Regions from separate parts of the Bacillus sp. 37MA genome, predicted to be linked through region 1. Evidence: predicted binding sites of a transcription regulator. Region 1 holds the regulator's gene; the other holds the start of a gene.

The links. The regulator LexA, encoded in region 1, represses DNA repair genes until DNA is damaged. The targets are predictions, from matches to a motif close to CGAACATATGTTCG.
Region 2: a site for LexA is predicted at 3,605-3,618, ahead of A3M5_RS23500 (YolD-like family protein). Genes of this name have one in related genera too.

Annotation. Positions count from the first base shown of each region.
Region 1 covers NZ_KB889752.1:1,010,503-1,018,547, reverse strand. The annotation lists gene A3M5_RS0105685 (aminotransferase class I/II-fold pyridoxal phosphate-dependent enzyme) at 1-214, opposite strand, end outside; gene A3M5_RS0105675 (YneF family protein) at 674-889, opposite strand; gene tkt (transketolase) at 1,024-3,027, opposite strand; gene A3M5_RS0105665 (DUF896 domain-containing protein) at 3,157-3,390, opposite strand; gene A3M5_RS0105660 (YneB family resolvase-like protein) at 3,463-4,116, opposite strand; gene yneA (cell division suppressor protein YneA) at 4,123-4,434, opposite strand; gene lexA (transcriptional repressor LexA) at 4,589-5,206, shown strand; gene A3M5_RS0105645 (ABC transporter permease) at 5,503-6,288, opposite strand; gene A3M5_RS0105640 (ABC transporter permease) at 6,292-7,083, opposite strand; gene A3M5_RS0105635 (ABC transporter ATP-binding protein) at 7,076-8,045, opposite strand, start outside.
Region 2 covers NZ_KB889755.1:14,801-22,845, forward strand. The annotation lists gene A3M5_RS0121575 (RES family NAD+ phosphorylase) at 1-60, shown strand, start outside; gene A3M5_RS0121580 (hypothetical protein) at 132-326, opposite strand; gene A3M5_RS0121590 (Y-family DNA polymerase) at 1,918-3,201, opposite strand; gene A3M5_RS23500 (YolD-like family protein) at 3,191-3,529, opposite strand; gene A3M5_RS0121605 (hypothetical protein) at 4,109-5,287, opposite strand; gene A3M5_RS0121610 (immunoglobulin-like domain-containing protein) at 5,599-6,036, shown strand; gene A3M5_RS0121620 (DUF3991 domain-containing protein) at 6,434-7,393, opposite strand; gene A3M5_RS0121625 (type IA DNA topoisomerase) at 7,411-8,045, opposite strand, start outside.

The sequences.
Region 1 (8,045 bases):
TTCGCAGTGCGGGTTCCCCCGCCGTTGGTGCATAAAACGTACGATTGTTGTCTATGGCAGTCTTCCCTGCTTCTTTTATCAGAAAGGGTGTTTGAAAGTCAGGTTCGCCTATTGTTAATGCCACGACACCATCGTATGTTTTAATTATTTCAGACATTTTTATGATCCCAGAAATTTCGAGTGACTGCACATCTTTATTGAATAAATTTTTCATAAAATCTACTCACTCCCTTCCAAATTATTGTGTATTTTAAGTGAAGGAAAAATAAGCCCTTTGAATGAAAAAGAATATTAAACATAAACAAATCTTGTTTTGTTCATTTTTATCTCCGCAAAATGACTACATGGGTTTCACTTGTGTTTTGTTTGGATAAATTCGATATTGGCACCATTCCGCCACTCTTTCCACCTCCCTCAAAAAGCATTTTTGTTTATTCTTATGTAAAAAAAGCAGCTAGAAGAATCAATGATTTCTTCTAGCTGCTCTTCATAATGCAACATAATAAAAACCACCTTTTCTGATTAATCTTTCAACAAGAAAAGGTGGTTATCGTTATTTACAAGGAAAATAAACCGAATAAATGCAACAACAGTGAAGAAAGATTAACCTTTCAACATTCTGTTTAAATGAATAAGCAGATAAAAATCGTTCTATCCCTTATACAACAAGGATTTATTTATCTTGTTGTTTATTCATTTGCGCCATCATTTGATTGATTTTCTTTTGTGATGGTTTTTGTCCCATTTGCATCATCATCATTCGCAGCATTTGCTCGTTAATTGGTGGATTTTTCTTCAAATAATCCATCATGTAACGGCGTGCGATGAAAAAACCGATGGCAACGCCGGCAGCGAGTGCCAGTATAGCCGTAAGCACATACCAAAACATAAACGTGTTCCTCCTTCAAGTTGTCTATTCAAAGTGTACTAAACCATTGATGATTATACAATAAGGGCAGGTAAATTTTTGTTGATTGTTGCCGAAAAAAAAGTCCGGAACAAAGGTCCCGGACTTTTCAATTCTTATTTTTCTAGAAGAGCTTTTACTCGTGCCACAATATTTTCAGCTGTAAAGCCATATTCTTTCATTACAGTTTCACCTGGAGCAGAAGCACCAAACTGATCGATCGCCAGTACGTCGCCTTCTTCTCCTGTGTAACGGTGCCAGCCATATGAAGAGCCCATCTCGATACCAAGACGTTTCTTCACTGACTTCGGAATAACGGACTCTTTGTATGCTGCATCCTGTTGTTCAAAACGGTCAAATGATGGCATGCTGACCACATTTGCATGAATGCCTTCGCTAAGAAGTGCTTCTTGTGCTTCAACGGCGATGCCAACTTCAGAACCGCTCGCAAGAAGAAGAACATCTGGTGTTTTTTCTGCTTTCACAACTGTGTAAGCACCTTTTTCAACACCTGTATGCGACTGCTCTTCTGACGATGGCAGAACCGGCAAGTCTTGACGTGTCAAGATGAGCGCTGTCGGCGTTGATTTACTTGTCAGCGCTTGTTTCCATGCAGCTGCTGTTTCGTTTCCATCAGCTGGACGAATCACAGACAAGTTCGGCATTGCGCGTAATGAAGACAATTGTTCAATCGGCTCATGTGTCGGACCATCTTCTCCTACCGCAATACTGTCATGTGTGAATACATATGTGACAGGAAGACCCATCAACGCTGCTAATCGAATCGCTGGACGAAGGTAGTCAGAGAACACGAAGAATGTCCCGCCAAATACTTGAAGACCGCCATGTAGGGCCATACCGTTCATCGCCGCACCCATTGCGAATTCGCGTACACCAAACCAGATGTTGCGTCCTTCATACTGTCCTGGCATGAAATCGCCAACGTTTTTGATTGTTGTTTTGTTTGAACCAGCAAGGTCAGCAGATCCACCGATAAGTGTCGGTACGTTTTTCGCGATTGCATTTAATGCATCACCTGACGTTGCACGCGATGCAGAAGCTGTTCCTTCTTTATAAACAGGCAGATCAGCATCCCATCCGTCAGGAAGTTCACCGCTAATCGCTTTTTCAAGCTGTGCCGCCAATTCAGGGTAGTTTTCTTTGTATGATGCAAATGATTTTTCCCATTCAGCTTGCGCCTGCGCACCACGACCAACAGCGGCTTCTTCAAAACGGTTGTATACTTCGTCCGGCACGTGGAAATCTTGATCAAATGTCCACTTGTAATAATCTTTTGTTAACTTCATTTCGTCTGCGCCTAGTGGAGCACCATGTGATTCAGATTTACCCGATTTGTTTGGAGAACCATAGCCAATCACTGTTTTTACTTCGATGATTGTTGGACGGTTGTCTTCTTTTTTCGCAGATTCAAGCGCGTTTGTCACAGCTTCAAGATCGTTACCATCTTCTACACGGATATAATTCCATCCGTATGCTGTAAAGCGGCCTTCTACACTTTCAGAGAATGATTTGTCCAGATCTCCATCAAGTGAAATGTCATTTGAATCATAAAGAAGAACGAGACGATTTAATTTCAAATGTGCTGCAAGCGACGCTGCTTCTGATGCAACACCTTCCATTAAATCACCATCACCGCAAAGTGCGTATGTATGGTGACCAATGACTTCGTGTCCATCTTTGTTATAAACAGATGCAAGATGACGCTCTGCCATTGCCATACCGACAGCCATCGCAATCCCTTGGCCAAGCGGACCTGTTGTTGCTTCAACGCCGTCTGTATGTTTATATTCCGGATGACCCGGTGTTTTACTTCCCCACTGACGGAAATTTTTAAGCTCGTCAAGTGGCAAATTATAGCCAGCAAGGTGAAGCAAGCTATATAAAAGCATGGAACCGTGACCTGCAGACAATACGAATCGATCCCGGTTAAACCATTGTGGATTTTTCGGATTGTGGTTCATCACTTTCGTCCAGAGTGCATACGCCATCGGAGCAGCACCCATCGGCAAACCCGGATGGCCGGAATTCGCTTTTTCAATTGCATCAATAGATAGTGTACGGATTGTTGTGACCGCTAGTTGGTCTGTTTTATCAAACATGTGATCCATCCTTTCAAAAGGTGATTTACTCCTCTATATTAAATGTCTTTTGAAGAATACACAACAATAAAGCAGAACAATGTGAAAAAAAAGAGAAAATCATCAGATTTTATCTTTTTTTAACATTCCTTAATTTAACTTTTTTCTTTTTTGAATGTCCCGCACCTTTTTCGGCGTCACTTCATCGCCTGTCGGATCAAAAATGCGGACAGATTCGACTGTCTGACGCATTGATGAGCGGAATGTTGTTAAATATTCTTTACGAAGCGCGGATTGCTCTTTTAATTCGGCATCCGTCAAAGACGTTTCTTTCGCTTTTTTCGCTAGTTCATTTATGCGTGCAATCTTTTCAGATGATAACAATGGGATCATGCTCCTTTCTATTTATGCCGTTATCGTACACAACAGAACGAACCATGACAAGAAAAAAGCTTCCTAGTTGATTAATTCACTTTCTTTATATTCTATGTAACGCCGGTGAACCGTCGCGCGCGAAATATTGTACCCGAATCCGCGCAATGTTGCGGCGATTTCCTCGTATGTTAAGCCATTTTCACGAAGCCGAACAATCTCTGTCACCGGGATTTCTTTCCGACTGCGCCCTTGATCATTGCCACGATTTTTTAAATTCTTTTCAGGCCGATATCCTTTGGCCACCGCCCGTTTCATCCCCCGTTTAATCTTCAAATTATGAATTTTCCGTTGGTATTCTTCTACTATGCTGACAATCTGCAAAATCATTGAATCCGAATCAGACATGTGCAGTTCACCGTCATCTGCAATGCTATAAACCACTACACCTTCTTTAAATAAACAATGGATAAGCGCAATTTTAGCATTGCCGCGTCCAATTCTCGTTTCATCTTGAATTAACACGGCATCAATATCATCACTTTTTACTAGATCGAGCAGCTCGAGCATACCTGGCCGGTCGAGATCATATCCACTCGCCTGGTCTTTAATAACCGCTGCCGTTTGAAATCCTTTTGCTTTTGCTAGTGCTTTTAGTTCTTCTTCCTGCCTCTCAAGCGATGTTACCTGCTCTTCCTTTTCTGTACTCACTCGGCAATATAAAACCGCTTTTTTCATCTATCATCAGTCTCCATCCGCCAGTTGCAGCCCACCGTCGCTTTTTACAGACGGCACCGGAATGATAAGCTGTTCGCCTGGCAAAATTTTCGTTGTGATCAAACCATTTTCGTCCTGTACCCATTTAATGAATTCTATCTCATCCATGTCATGAAGTGTTTTGTACTCTTCTGCCAAACTCCAGAGCGAATCTCCTTTTTCCACTTTTATTTCAGAATAGGATGGGGCCTCTACTCCGTTAAAAGTAAAATAGAAGGCTGCTAATATAATCATCACGGCTAATGTTAACATAAATGCATAATTTTTGGCTTTTCCCAATAAGAACACCCTTTCCTCGAATACTCGTTCGTTACATATTCTCATAATAAAACGAACGCTCGTTTCAGTCAAGAAGAATTCCGAACCTACGTTTGTCATTTTCCAGAACACATGTTATACTGTAGGCAAACACAAAATAAGAGAGGTGTAGGTAATGACAAAACTATCAAAACGTCAGCAAGACATTCTTGATTTCATTAAGGATGAAGTACGAAGAAAAGGGTATCCACCTTCCGTTCGTGAAATTGGTGAAGCGGTTGGACTCGCTTCAAGCTCAACTGTTCATGGACATCTGGCAAGACTTGAAAGCAAAAACTATATTCGCCGCGATCCAACAAAACCGCGTGCGATTGAAATTTTAGACACGGATAGTTCTGTACCAAAACAGCACCCCGTTAACGTACCAGTCATTGGCAAAGTGACTGCCGGCATACCAATTACAGCCATTGAAAACATTGAAGAGTATTTTCCGCTTCCTGAACGACTCGCTCCACCAGATGAGAACGTATTTATGCTTGAAATCGTCGGCGAAAGCATGAAAGAAGCTGGCATTTTAAATGGTGACTACGTTGTTGTCAAACAGCAGCAAACAGCGAAAAACGGTGATATTGTTGTTGCTATGACAGAGGATGATGAAGCAACGGTTAAACGTTTCTTTAAAGAAGCGGATCATATCCGTCTTCAGCCTGAAAACGCATCCATGGAGCCAATTTTGCTTCCAACGGTCACCATTTTAGGAATCGTCACCGGCGTGTATCGAGAAGTTATTTAAAATGACTGCCCGTCCGTATACTCCACGTTATGATGGATCAACCTGGCGTATGACAATACAAAAAATCCCCTCGGTCTCAGGGGATTTTTCAAAACAAATAAAAAACACCCTGTCAGAAGACAGAGTGTTTTCTCGAAATTTGCGGCGTCCAGACCATGCTCCACAACATGTTCCTAAAAGGAATGTCCGTCCGTCTTACGCAAATGAGCTCATCGCATACATAAATATATAAAATTTTTCACTCATTGTCAACATAATTCGTCATAGTATGAAAGGAACGATTTATTACGGTTCGATTAATTTCCTGCCCCTCTATACTTTGTGACACCGATATTCCACATAACGACAGAGATCATAAAGAACATGATACCTGCCACGGGTGTCATAAACGCGTACACATACCAGTCTTTCCGACCTAAAAAGTAGGCTGCTGGATAGACGCCGACAAATGCAAATGGCAAAATCCATGTAAGCACAAATCGGATGACATGATTGTAAATATCAACCGGATAACGACCGTAGTTGCCAATATTGTATATCATCGGCATGATGCTTGTCGGGCTGTCGGACCAAAAACTAATGCTCGCAATGAGGACAAAAATCGCTGAATATACAAGCGTGCCGCCTAATACCATGGCGACAAAGATAAACGGATCGTACCATGAAAAGCTTAACTCTAACCTGCTTCCTGCATAGAACATGACACCTATCCCGGTGATCACGCCAAAGAGCGATTCAAGTTCCATCCGCTCAAGTACAATTTGAAAAAGACTATGAATCGGCCGCGTTAAAATGCGGTCCATTTCTCCTTTTACGATATACCGTTCATTGAAATCCCAAATGTTAAAAAATGCTCCAAAGATCGCAAATGGCACGAGAAAAAAGCCATAAATAAAAATAATTTCATCCCGCGACCAGCCGCTAATAAAAGATGTATGATTAAAAACGAGTAAAATAAAAATGAAATTAACCGCTTGAGATAACAGGTCCGACACAATTTCAATGACGGTATCAACACGGTATGTAAACCTCGTCTTCAAATACTGGGCGGCATATTGAAAAAAGATCGCTGCATATTTCATCTCTTATCCCCCCTGAACGACTAATTGCTTTCTCGCAGTGAGCCATAGTACTTGAATTGGCACAGTCAAAATTAACACCCATACAAATTGAAATAATAGCGCATTCACGGCCGCTGATCCGCTCAAACTTTCCGTGAAAATCATGCTCGGAACATAACTGATTCCTTGAAACGGCAGAAAATCCATTATCCGCTGCGCCCATCCGGGGAAAAAACTAATCGGCAGCAATAATCCTGAAAAGAGATCAATAATGACACGTTTTGCCCGAATCAAACCTGCATTATTAAAAAAGAAAAACGTCAAAATTCCTGTTAACAAGTTAATTTGCATATTGATTAAAAAGCTGAATACTAGTGCCAGCACAAATAAAAGCCACACAATCGGATCAGCTGAAAATGTGATCGGAAATATAAGCGCAACAATGATCATGCCGGGAATCGAGAAAAACGATAATCGGAAAATACCTTCCCCGAATCCTTGCATCGTTTTCATAAGTAAGTAGTTGTAAGGACGGATCAATTCAACCGCAACTTTGCCTTCTTTAATTTCCTGCGCGATTTCCCGATCAATATTATTGAAATAAAAGGCCCTTGCCATCCACGCAATCGCAATATATGAGGTCATTTGAAGAACGGTCATTCCTTCAATCGACCCTTTGTCTCCATAGATTGCTGTCCAAAGAAAGTAATACGCTCCAATATTAATACTGTAAATCAAAATGCCGCTGTAATAATTCGTCCGGTAGGCAAGCATCATAAGAAAACGAATCCGGATCATTTCAATATACTTACCCATTCATAATACCTTCTTCATAAATATTGCGAATAATGTCCTCAATCGACATTTCATGGACTTTTAAATCCATTATTTTATGCGCAGCGACGACGCAGCCAATTGCATTTGAAATGATCTGTTCATCATTTTTCACGTTTGCGACCCATACATTGTTCCGATCTCCCGGCGTCCATACAGCATCAAACCCTACCAATAGCGGCGTTAACCGCTCTTTTGTCATATGAAGATCCGCAAACTGAAATTCAATTTGCTTTCCTTCTCCCCAATTGGAACGCAAATTGGCAAGCTTCCCGTCGTAAATGATTTTTCCTTCATCCAGCATCACAACCCGTTCGCAAAGCGCCTCAATATCGGTTAAGTCATGTGTCGTCAGCAAAATCGTCGTATTGTATTTTTCGTTCATTTCTTTCAAAAACTCACGAATTTTCAACTTCACAAGCACATCCAGCCCGATTGTCGGTTCATCCAAAAACAACAGAGGAGGATTGTGGAGAAGGGCCGCCGCCAGCTCACAACGCATCCGCTGACCGAGTGACAGTTTTCGAACCGGTTTATCTAAAAGCGGTGCAATGTCTAGTGATTCAATGACGTGATTCATATGATCGTTATACACATCATCCGGCACATTGTACACTTTCTTTAACAAACGGAACGATTCTTGAACAGCGATGTCCCACCATAGCTGTGACCGCTGTCCAAACACCACTCCGATCGACCGAACAAATTGCTCACGCTCTTTATGCGGATCCATCCCATTCACCTTCACCACGCCAGAAGTTGGCGTTAAAATTCCCGTCAGCATTTTAATACTCGTTGACTTACCCGCTCCATTTTCGCCGATATAGCCGACCATCTCGCCACTTTTCACAGTAAATGAAATATCATTCACCGCTGGAACAACCTTATAATTGCGCGTTAACAAATCGCGAAACGCTCCTTTCAACCCAGAACGGCTCGAATGC
Region 2 (8,045 bases), on a different contig from region 1:
GAGTACATGGGTATGACAGTTGGCTATTCCGCTAATATAAATGAAAGTGTTCATATTTAATGTTTTTAAAGGTGAGATTTGTTTGATCTAAACAACTCACCTTTATTTTAAATAGAATAGAAACATTAATATCATATATAATTATGATTTTCGTTTCTTCTGCTGTTTTGTATCAACTCTTCATGCAGCCTTTTAACTGCAAATCTTAGGATGTCCGATTTTGTGACCTCTTTAAAGGAATAATCTTGCATATGTTGCATAAGTTCAAAAAGCCTTTTTTCGTCTTCTTTAGTCGCTCTAAATTGAATGCGCGGCTTTTCTTTCATTTTACCCCTCCTTAGTAATATACTGTCATACATAGTCATATATGTTATGACAGTGTATGACAGTGTATGACTAAATATTGATTTAAAAGCTAGTGACTATAGATGCTGCTAATGCTTTTTTCATGATAATCTGCTCCTTTTTATAAGAGAGGTGTTTAAAATAAAATTTATTTGAATTTAGCACATAGTTCAAAATTCAATAATAAGAGAATCATTCTAGCTATAATTTTTGTGTACTGATATAAAGTTGTTTAATTTCATATTCTGAAATGCAGTAACCTACCGTCGATTTAAATGACAGTAGGCTATTAAAGTCGTTTAATCTTTTTATAATGATTTGTTTGATCAACTTTAAAAGCTGTTGATATGGCAATCGAATAGTTCACATAGTTAATCGTGTCTATTGCTTAGTAAAAGTGTTACGAGTAAGACGAATACCCGCAATTTTTAATTTCGTTGCACGAGAGAGTGAATCTCAAGCACATTATTCTACCTTATGAACGAACTGTTGAGAATAAAATGTATTCCTCCTTATGAGTCTACTGTGCAGTATCAACGTACTGCTCAGTTAAATATTTCCCAAACTACACAAGCACACAACCAAGCAACAAACATCCCTGCTGTAAATGATTTAAAATGCATTGGCCTTCCCCCCTTTGCAAATGAAACATACTAGGACTTAATTCATTAACGTAAAATAGCAATCCATGTATAAATTAAACTTTAATCGTTCATAATGTAAATGCGGGGATACGTCACCCCTACTAAAATTGAATAGTCTTTGATTGGAACGGGATACCTAACGGCTCATCCCTTCCCTTATCATCTTATATATTACTTTTAGTAATATATAAGATGATTATAACACATATGATCTGGATAAAACATTTAATTACCACTGAAAATTATCACTTTATACAATTACACTTTAATACTTGTGTAAATGTGTTTATACTTAATAACATCTACATGTATTAAAACAAATAAAGGAAAATCAAGACTTTTTCAAAAAAATAGGGTATAATAAGAATAACAACACATAAATTAAAAAAAGACCGCTCCGATTTACGAGATCGAAACGGTCATCAATAGCAGGTTCCCATATGGGCAATCAGCAATTAAGGGAATAATCCACTAGAGCGTCGAACTCAAGGGTGGATTATTTTTTTTGGTTAAATGACAATATCGCGACAATAAGGCTTGCAAACGTTACGGCAAACATCAATGACTCGAATGTAGTCAACAGCACCACCCCCTTTCATTTGGGGATGAGCTGACCACCCTTGAGAAAACCTATGCTATTATTCTTTAATTATATCACAAATTATACATTTACACAATTACACAATATATAAATATATAAATAAATTATCAAATTCGAATACAAAAAATCAGAAGGAAAATTCGACGAAACAATAATACAATTACACATTACTACTTGTGTAATATTAGTTGAATAACATATAAAAACATCCTGCATTCAGAATAATACAGGATTTTGAACAATCTTTTTTCATATACGCAAGCTTTATTTTAAATCCAAACAAGCGGTTTTTTATCATATCAACTTAGTTTATTCGAATTTATTAAATTATCCCTTATGTCCTCCTATATGATTTGCTCTGCTTAAATACGTTCCACCTTTCATGAGATTATATGCTTTGAAAATGGCATCTTTCCCATAACGACTCCTCAACTCATCCATCACCGTATCAATCGCATGGCTTTTTTCCATCACATCTGCCGTTGTAAATAAATCAAGTTGTTCATATTCAAATTTGCGCAGTTTACCGCATGAAACATATATTTGTCGTACAGGCTGTCCCTGCCAGTGCTGTCGAAAGATCTGGATGAAATGCCTGGTTAACTCCATCGTATGGTTTGTATTCTTCGGCAGCTGCATCTGTTTATTGAATCCTCGTTCCTCAATATCACGTGAATAGGATACGGTCAGCGCAATCTTTGCAGCAGCTACACCATGTTTACGTAGCCGAGAACTAACCTCATCCACCATTTCTTTTATAACGATGGTAATTTCATTTTCTTTATAATAGTCCCTCATAAGCACTTGTCCCTTTGAGAATGACTTTTCTCCGTTTGGAAGGCTGTCCCGTTCAGATAAAATGGTGTAGTCTACGCCCCAAGAATGAAAAAATAATTGTAGACCCATAATACCAAACCGATCTTTCAGCTTATTTTTGTCTGCGTGGGCCAAATCGTAGACGCTTTCAATTCCCATCCTTTTCAGCCGTTCTTCATAGCCATAAGAAATGCCCCACATATCTGTTAGCTTTGGAATACGCCAAATCGTTTCGGGAATGTTTTCATAGCTCCAATAGGCCATCCCATTAGGTGCTTTTTTTGCTTCGTTATCAAGCGCTAATTTGGCAAGCAAGGGATTATCTCCGATTCCAATCGTTACGACCAACCTTAATTCTTTAAATATCGTTTGCTGAATTTTCCTAGCAATTTCAAACTTATCTCCATGCAATTTAGTTACAAAAGTGGTATCAATTACCATTTCATCTATCGAATAGATGTGAAGATCCTCATCGGCAACAAATCGTTTCACGATGTCCACGATCATTTTATTTACCTTCAAATACAGCCCCATTGAGGGTTCAACAATGATTAATCGAGGATCATTTCGATTGATTTCCCAGTTCCTTGAGCCTGTGGAAATACCCAATTCCTGCTTCACTCTAGGGCTTGAAGCTAAAATAACCGATCCGGGCCGTTCTTTATTTGCTACGACGATCACATACGCATGAAGCGGATGAATTCTACGGCGGACAGCTTCTATTGACGCAAAGTAAGACTTAACATCAATAAAAAGCAGATCGCGTTTAGGCAGTGTATTATAATCAATTTCCATGCTCGTCGCCCTCTTCTACAAAGCGAATAGAAACAATGTCCTTCAAACAGAACATTCCCTTTCCAATTAGTATCAGACGCCCGTTATGGCTATTCAATGACTGCACAATGCCAGTAGCTTCAATATAAGGAAGTCCAAACGTATTTACTTCGATAAAAATGGGCTTCGATTGATGATACGATTCATTCACCATTCGATTAAACTCTTCTGCCGCTTGTTCATCCAAAAAAATCGGCGTTTTTTCTGTTTCTTCCATTTTAATCATTTCCACATGTTCAGATAGTAACATGCCCTGCCATTTCAACATCTTTCGGTCATTATAGAGCATTTTGTGTCCCTCCTATGGAACAAAGGTTCTTTTTATATAGTATACAAACGTAAGTTCCTTTATTCAAGAGTATTAAGAATAAATGTTTGGTCTATATCTACTATTTTTAGTAAAACACAATTACACATAAATACAAGTAGTATTGTGTATATGTGTAATTGTGTTAATTAGATATGAATTTTGAATAACAATATCCCGCAAACCCCTATTCTGCTGTAGCTTTTGAATTAAGTTTGATAAAAAGAATGTGATAAACGTTGATTTCACGCCATATCTCAAATTTGCTTTTTGAAAAAAGATTGATTAAAATAATCGCTTCATTAATAAATTGAAGTCTGCTTTTTATAAAAAAGTTTAATCGAAATATTGTCAATAACACTGTTATATCAGTATTTTCAAAAAGTCTACCAACGTATTTCATCGCGTCTTTTTTATAACATCGTGACTTTATTTCAAAACCACATTCTTCTCCTTATTTTTTAATAATAAAAAAGATTAGCCAACTGCTTTGCAGCTGGCCGCCTTTTTTCTCTATTCTTATTCTTAATAAAGAAATATTTATTAATGAGTTTACTATGGCTAAATAGATATATCAGTTCTCTTTACAAAATTACCTTTTTCAAAGTCTTTATAAATAGGATGGTCTACTGCCTCCCACCAAAACAAAATCTTCAAATCTGAAGGTAATAGCTTTTCAATTTCCAATACTAAATTCGTACACGTTTCTAAAACAGTAGGCAAGTCTCCATACTTAGAATCAATTAATGGTAATAAGTGTGAACTGTTGTTTTCCTCAAAAGCTGAAGCATGGATGAATCTGTTTCTAGTCTTGTTTATATCTATATATTTCTTATGCAAGCTCTTAATATGAGCAATATCATCTTTATTCTGTTCTGTGCTAAATTCAGAAATTATTAATTTATCAATTATTTGGTTGTCGTCTGGCAAAGTAGACTTAATGTACCCTTGTGCCTTTTCTGATTTAAGAGGGTACTTACCTTTTTGTATATTATAAAATACATAATATAAATAAGATTCAACAAATGTGACACCTTGTATCCACGAAGAAATATATAAAGCATGTAACTCACTGTTAAGAAGTCTAACCTTCTTCGGATCTTTGTTAAAAACTTGTTCATTTATCAACGCTTCCCGTTTATCTAAAAACACTTTGTTAAAAACTTGTTCATTTATCAACGCTTCCCGTTTATCTAAAAACATATTCCATAAAGAAACTAAATCTGCATATGTAATAAAGTCCGGAAATGACGGTACAAGACCAGCTTTTAGATCAAATTCAATCCAATGATGGTAACTCATATTAGGATTAGAATTTTTTTGAATACGTGAAAATAATGATTTTAAATCCATTACATGGTCTAAATCTTCAAATTTTAATAAATAACGAGTCTCCTTTAACTTATAATCAATAGCTTTTCTCATTAATTCTATTATTGTATCTTCTGTTTTTTTGGTACTTGGATTTTTCACAAAAATATTTTTTAATGAACTTTGAACAAGTTCATCTACCCTTTGCAACTGTTCGTCAAGCAAGAAACCTTTAGGATTATTTAATATGTCTTTACAAAAATTCATATTAATTAAGAATTCCTTTTGCTTCTTTTGTTCATCTCCAATCATTAAAGATGTAACAAACATGCCTACCAAGCAATTTCTATATATTTTTCTAGGATTACGACTTAATCTTGATATAAACTTGTTACTATATAAATCCTTCAACTCTTGATAATTTATCATAACTTTCTTCCCTCATCTCTCTAAATTAACCAAAGGTTTCCAAAGTACTTTATTATATCGTAAATACGCTCAACATGAATACAAAAAAACATTAATAGTTGGCTAAAAGAATTCTTTAATCGAAAAGAAATGAAACGGTGCAACTTTTTTACAAACCGTACAACTTTCTTTAAAACGGTACATCTTTATTTCAAATCTAGATCTGCGGCATACATTTTGATGGATACGGGTTATATTTCTTGTTTAGTTTAAAATGATAAAAAGGAGAGATTCTTATAAAAAAATATAAATTTTTTGCTTCTTATTTAATATTGTTCTCTTTTTTACTATCTGCATGTCAGCAAAATGGAAAACACGAAATTAGCTGGGCAAATGAGAACTTAACGAAAGTCGCGCATCAAGATCTTCCCTCTTCAAAAGAGGACATTTCAATAAAAACAGAAAAAGAGGATTATACGGTAACGGATAAAGAACTTACTATTCGTCTTGAGAATGAGGGAGATACGGAAATAATTTATGGACTTAGATTTAGCATTCAGAAAAAGATAGAAGGAGTATGGTTTGACTATCCACTAAAGAACCCTCTTTTTACAGATGAAGGGCATTATCTAATTCCACATAAAGTAGAATCACAAACCATTTCACTTAATAACGATCTTACAGTATATGAACTCACTACTGGCGAGTATAGAATCGTAAAGACGTTTAGTGATTCTTACATTGCTGCTCCTTTTGAAATTATAGAGTGACAAGATATTTTCGCTTCCTAATAAAGATTTTTAAATAAACACAATTACACATGAATACAAGTGTAATTGTGTTTATGTGTAATCTTGATTAAAATAAAAGCTATGTTAAGGTAAAGGGGATATTATGTTTAAAGACTTTAAAAATAAGCGTTATTGGATACTTATGCCATCATTTTTAATTGTTGCACTATTACTAAATACCTTTCTTCCTAATGAATATAGGCATTATTCATTTTTAACAATTATTATATTTTGGATTGTCTATTATATTTGGAACTATTATGCAGATAAAAAGCAACAATCAAATTAATTGAATAGTTATCGTTCTGAATGAATAATTTCAAATAAACACAATTACACATAAACACAATTATACTTGTGTTTATGTGTAATAATTTTAGCGTTCTAGTGCTGTTTCACGTGTTTTAGTAGGAGATACAGCACTTAATTTCTTCAACTCATTATTCCAATCATCCCCTAATGTTGGCGGCAAAGCCGTTTCAAGAATGTCCCATTTCACAATGGAATCCAGTTTTTTTATAAACTCATGCCCCCCTTTATCATTATCAATCCCTAAAACAACTTTCTTTATTTCTAACCCTTCTTTTTTAGCTTCAATAGTTGATTGAAAAAGAGTTTTAAATTTTAGCCCATTCATGCTAGTAAGACGTGCATTATCTAAATTCCCTTTTTGAATACTCCAATAGGAGAGCATATCAATCGGACTTTCGAAAAAGTATAAAGTTTCGGGTTTCCCTATATCGACTGTAAAGCCAGAATGTTGTTTACCATTCGGCAATATCTGTTTAAATGACCCTCGTTTATTGTCCATCTTCGTTGTACCTTGCCTATCAGCACCAACGACTTCCCCTTTTCCTCCTTGTTCCCTCCATTTAAACACAATATTTTTTCGTTGGTCTTGTGCAATCAAGTCTTTATCAAACAGCCAATTGACAAGGCGTTCATCAATTTTGCGTTCATTCACTAAATAATCCCTTGCTGCTGTCTGATCCTTGACTTCATATTCCACTGGATAGACAAATGGTTCTATCTTTTTCTGTTCTCTAGGACCCTTCTCAGCACTAATCGTTGGGTAATCTCCGTTATTAATGTCTTGGACTGCTTCAACAAATGTCATTCCATAAAACATTTTCGCAAAATTAATCGCTCCATATCCTTTTTCACTCCGACTATTCCATGCATACATATTGTCTTTTATAACGAGACTGTCATGTTCTACATGACGATAATAAGCACCTTCTTTCTTAAATTGCTCCCCTTTGTCTTCGAGATATGATAGCAAATCTACATCCCTTGCTTTCATAATTTCGTCCGCAGTGACGCTTTTTTTCGCCATGCGGCATTCCCCCTTTCCTACTGTTTATTCTTTGGAAACTCCATTTTTAATTCATTTGCATCATTTAAGATGAGCATTGCTTCGAACACTTTGTCCTTTTTACCTTTAAAGCCTTTGATCACACCGGTTTTTTTGTTTTTAAGTAATTTTTTGATATTGGTTTCACTTATGGTTTTGTTCAAATATATTTTGGGAAGTGAAAAACGGCAGCCATCGGAATATCCTTCACAACCATAAAACTTGCCTTTATCAATAATGGATTTTTGGCAGCAAGGACAAGTCCCTACAGCATTAACGGTGATTGCCTTTTCAACCCGATCAGTAATCAATTCGGACGCTAATTGTTTCGGTGCTTCCTCTAATAAGTGAGTAATGAATTTTTGAATATTGCTTAAAAATTTGGTTGGGTCTCCTTCCCGTTGACCAATTTTCTTCAGGTAAATTTCCCATTTCGCCGTCATTTCAGGACTTGAGAGCAGCGTTCCTTTAACGGATTCGCATAAAATAATCCCTTTTTCCGTAATGGAAACTTGATTTTTCTTCACTTCGATATACTGTTTCTTTTTCAGTGTTTCAATCGTTTCAGCCCGCGTTGCTTCTGTCCCAATTCCTTCCGTTTCTTTCAATATCGCTTTTTCTTCTTCATCCTTAA